DNA from 2 places in the Stenotrophomonas sp. YJH_SMC_94-11 genome. Region 2 is predicted to be linked to the other one. Evidence: riboswitches for the same ligand, from Rfam matches in the RefSeq annotation. Region 2 holds a riboswitch; the other holds the start of a gene.
What was found. Region 2 has a riboswitch for glycine ahead of gcvP (aminomethyl-transferring glycine dehydrogenase). Riboswitches for the same ligand answer to the same signal wherever they lie in the genome.
Positions count from the first base shown of each region.

Region 1: linked by a shared signal. The riboswitch ahead of AC5P74_RS01925 (trimeric intracellular cation channel family protein) and the one ahead of gcvP (aminomethyl-transferring glycine dehydrogenase) in region 2 are both predicted to bind glycine.

Region 1 is NZ_JCAFTR010000001.1:424,277-426,660, reverse strand. It holds gene AC5P74_RS01935 (nuclear transport factor 2 family protein) at 1-402, opposite strand, end outside; gene AC5P74_RS01930 (GIY-YIG nuclease family protein) at 474-740, opposite strand; glycine riboswitch at 781-870, shown strand; glycine riboswitch at 884-987, shown strand; gene AC5P74_RS01925 (trimeric intracellular cation channel family protein) at 1,072-1,689, shown strand; gene AC5P74_RS01920 (3-deoxy-7-phosphoheptulonate synthase) at 1,938-2,384, opposite strand, start outside.
Region 2 is NZ_JCAFTR010000012.1:30,771-33,154, reverse strand. It holds gene gcvP (aminomethyl-transferring glycine dehydrogenase) at 1-1,391, opposite strand, end outside; glycine riboswitch at 1,454-1,556, opposite strand; gene AC5P74_RS18160 (multidrug effflux MFS transporter) at 1,856-2,384, shown strand, end outside.

The DNA of each region.
Region 1 (2,384 bases), on a different contig from region 2:
CGCGTTGACGATGACCCAGCGCTGGCCGAAGTGCCCCATGTGGAAGTAGTCGACGAACCACGGGGTTTCCAGCCGCACCGAGGCCACGTTGCCGGTCACGTCCAGCACCGTGCAGCGGCGGTCCCACTGATCCTTCGGCGTCTTCAGCACGCCCTGCTTCGTCAGCGAGACCAGTTCTTCCTTCGACATCCGGCGCAGGCCCAGGCGTTCGTCGGGTGTATCGCCGAGCACAGCGCGCTTGGCCAGGTCCGGATGCAGGGAGCGGGCGACGCGCTGCGGGTCGGCCTCCAGCTGGCCGTCGACGTAGTCGTGGCAGGTGGCTTCGATGGCCGCGAGGGTGGCCGGGTCGGGGGCAGGGCTCGTTGCGGCGGAAAGAGCGAACAGCAGGGCGATCGTGGACATCCGGGTCTCCAGCTCTGGGCGCGGGGCGATCATCGCATGGGCCGGGTAGCCCATCCACGCGTGGCGTGGATCTACAGGACCGGCGCCTGCAGCCAGGCCAGCTTGCGTTCGCGCGGCTGCTGCTTGAGTTGCCACTCGGCCCGCGAGGCGGCGGCCCGGTCCGGGTACTCGCGCACGGCCAGCACGCGCAGCGGTGGCCGGGCCCGGGTGTAGCGCGCGCCCTTGCCGGCCTGGTGGGCGGCGAAACGCGCATCCACGTCGGTGCTGATGCCGGCGTAATAGCTGCCATCGCGGCATTCGAGCAGGTACAGGAACCACGGGCGGAGGGACGGGGCCATGCCCGGATTATGCCGTGCTGCACTGCAGCGGATATACTGGCGCCCGAATGCAGGAGAGTGGCGCCGCGCTGGTGCCCGCCGAAGGCGCAGGCTCCCATGATCGCTCAGGCCGGTGGGCTGGAATCCCACCAACCATGCATTCGACTCGCCGAGCTGGAGAGAGGTCACCGGGCACGCCCGGGACGATCCGCCGAAGGGGCACGCGGCCAACGCCGCTGAACTCTCAGGCAAAAGGACAGCGGGAGCGGCACCGGTCATCGTCATCCCGTCATTGCGCAGGCAGTGGTGGCAGTTGCGCATGGCCGGCCCCACCGCGCCCGGAGCCTGTCCCATGCTGCTGTCCATCATCTACCTGATCGCCATTTCCGCCGAAGCCATGACCGGTGCACTGTCTGCCGGCCGCCGCCGCATGGACCTGTTCGGTGTGGTCATGATCGCCTGCGTCACCGCCCTCGGGGGCGGCTCGCTGCGCGACATCCTGCTCGGCCACTACCCGCTGGGCTGGGTGAAGCATCCCGAGTACCTGGGTTTCACCGTGTGCGCGGCGCTGATCGCCACCTGGGTGGCGCGCTGGATGCACCACTTCCGGCGCACCTTCCTGGTGCTCGATGGCCTGGGCCTGATCGCCTTCACCCTGATCGGCTGCTCGATCGCGCGCGAGGCCGGCCATGCGATGCCGATCGTGCTGATCGCCGGCATGCTGACCGGCGCGTTCGGCGGCGTGCTGCGCGACATCCTCTGCAACGAGGTGCCGCTGATCTTCCAGAAGGAGCTGTACGCGATCATCGCACTGCTGACCGGTGCGGCCTATCTGTTGCTGCTGCATTGGGGCGTGGCCGATGCCACTGCGATCCTGTGCTGCCTCGGCGGCGGCTTCGCGCTGCGCCTGCTGGCGATCCACTATCGCTGGGAAATGCCGAAGTTCGTGTACCACGACGAAGTGCATTGAGCCTCTTCGTAGCGTCGAGCCATGCTCGACTGCGCTTTGCAGGAAGCCAACGCGCGTCGCGCGCACGTCGAGCATGGCTCGACGCTACAAATATCGGCATCACCACCCCGGCGATGTACCTGGCGCTGTCGCTCATGCGCAGCGCCAGGCGCATCGCCGGTGCAGATGGGCCGGTCTCCAACTCCGGCCGGCCCTGATCGCGGCCGCACCCCCGCAGGCGCTGGCCGCCATCCACACACGTGCCGCACTCAGGCGGCTTCGGACACCTTCACGTCGCGACGGGCGCGCACGGCCGCAGCCAGTCGCTCCAGCACCGTCACGGTGGTGTCCCAGTCGATGCAGCCATCGGTGATGCTCTGCCCGTAGACCAGCGGCTGGCCTTCCACCAGTTCCTGGCGGCCCCCGACCAGATGGCTCTCGATCATCACGCCCACGATGCGCTGTTCGCCGTCTTCCATCTGAGCGGCGATGTCGTCGATCACCTTCGGCTGGTTCTCGGGGTTCTTCAGGCTGTTGGCATGGCTGGCATCGATCATCAGTCGCGCCGGCAGCTTGGCCTTGGCCAGCACCTGGCAGGCCTCGGCCACGCTGCCAGCGTCGTAGTTCGGTTGCTTGCCACCGCGCAGGATCACATGGCAATCCGGGTTGCCGGTGGTCGACACGATGGCAGTGCCCCCCTGCTTGGTGACCGACAG
Region 2 (2,384 bases):
TGGCGCAGCAGGCCCGCCGGCAGCGCGTCGGCGGTGCTGGCGTCCAGCGCCTCGACGTCAGCCTGCGCGCCGAACACGGCGGCCAGCGCGACCACGTCGGCGCGGGTGGCGGTCTCGTCCAGGCTGATGCCGACCGAGTCGCTATCGATCGCGCGAAGGTTGTAGCCGGCGGCGCGTGCCTTGGCGTGGATATCATCGGCATGCACGCCGGTGATGTGCAGGGTGTCGAAGAAGTCGCCACCGACCTGCACGCCGGCGTTGCGCAGTGCCGCAGCCAGGATCGAGGCCAGGCGGTGGGTGCGCCGGGCGATGCGGGTCAGGCCTTCCGGGCCGTGGTAGACCGCATACATCGAGGCCATCACCGCCAGCAGCACCTGTGCGGTACAGATGTTCGACGTCGCCTTCTCGCGGCGGATGTGCTGCTCGCGGGTCTGCAGGGTCAGGCGGTAGGCCGGGTTGCCCTGGGCATCGACCGAAACGCCGATCAGGCGGCCCGGCATCGAGCGCTTGTAGGCGTCACGGCAGGCCATGAACGCGGCGTGCGGGCCACCGAAACCGAATGGCACGCCGAAACGCTGGCTGTTGCCGACCACGATGTCCGCGCCCCATTCGCCCGGGGCGGCCAGCAGGGTCAGTGCCAGCAGGTCGGTGGCCACGGCCACCAGGCCGCCGCGCGCGTGCACGGCATCGACCAGCGCCCTGTAGTCGCCGACCTGGCCGAAGGTGTCCGGGTACTGCAGCAGCAGGCCGAAGGCTTCCGCTTCCAGTGCTTCGGCCGGGGTGCCGACGCGCAGCACGATGCCCATCGGTTCAGCGCGGGTGCGCAGCAGTTCCAGGGTCTGCGGGTGCACGGCGTCGTGCACGAAGAAGGTGTCCGATTTCGACTTGGCCGAACGCTTGGCCAGGGTCATCGCTTCAGCGGCGGCGGTGGCTTCGTCCAGCAGCGAGGCGTTGGCGATCTCCATGCCGGTCAGGTCGGCGCACAGGGTCTGGAAGTTGATCAGCGCTTCCATGCGGCCCTGCGAGATCTCGGCCTGGTACGGGGTGTAGGCGGTGTACCAGGCCGGGTTTTCCAGGATGTTGCGCAGGATCACGTTCGGGGTGTGGGTACCGTAGTAGCCCTGGCCGATGAAGCTGCGCAGCACGGTGTTCTTGTCGGCGATCGCACGGATCTTCGCCAGTGCCTGCACTTCGGTCATCGACTCCGGCAGCGCCAGCGGCGCCGGCGACTTGATCTTGGCCGGCACGATGGCATCGGTCATCGCATCCAGCGACGCGTGGCCGACGACGTCGAGCATCTGCGCGATCTCGGCATCGTTGGGGCCGATGTGGCGCTCGACGAACGCATTGTGGTGCTCGAGCTCACGCAGGGAAGGGGTGTTCTGGGACATGGCGAAGGATCCGTCAGGAAAGGGCACACGCACGGGCACAAGCCGCCGGTCGGCGGTCTGCGGGGCGCCCCTCTGTCCTTTTGCCTGAGAGTTTGGAAGCGCGGAAAACCGCGGCTTCGTGCCCCTTCGGCGCCGGATCGAACCGGTCTCTCCAGAGTTCTGTTACGGGTGGTATCGGGCCTGAGCGATTACGGGCGTTGCGCCTTCGGCAGCGGTGTTCCGCTTCTCCCACCGTGTTGCCCGCCGATTATAGCCCGTTGCGGGCCCGCTGGCCGTCTACGGGCCTGGCCGCTGCGCCTGAATGGCCGATGGCCCGGACGTGCGTTTTGTGCATCGCTGCATGGCATCAGGCGCAATCCCCACCTATGATGGCCAGATACCCGAATTCATCTGGCGCCCTCCCTGCAGACAGGGACCGGCGCCCGCCGTGCGTGCCACGCATGGCCCTGCCGGACGCCTTTCCCATGACCGCCGCTGTTGCTCCCTCCACCCGCCGCATGGCCCTGCTGCTTGCCGGCCTGGCCATGTTCGGCCCGTTCTCGATCGACACCATCTTCCCGGCCTTCCCGCAGCTGGCCCGGCGCCTGGCGGTGGACGAGGTGGCGGTGCAGCAGACCATCAGCGTGTACCTGCTGTTCTACGGCCTGATGAGCCTGGCGCACGGCCCGCTGTCCGACGCCTGGGGCCGCAAGCGGGTGATCCTCGGTGGACTGGTGGTGTTCGTCGGCGCCTCGGTGGGCTGCGCACTGTCCACCGACCTGACCACGCTGCTGGCCTTCCGCGCGCTGCAGGGCCTGTCGGCGGGTGTCGGCATGATCGTCGGCCGCGCGGTGATCCGCGACCTGTACCACGGCCATGACGCGCAGCGGCTGATGAGCCAGGTGTCCATGCTGTTCGGCATCGCCCCGGCCATCGCGCCGATCATCGGTGGCTGGATCCTGCTCAGTGGCGCGGGATGGCCGCTGATCTTCTGGTTCCTGGTGGTGTTCGGGC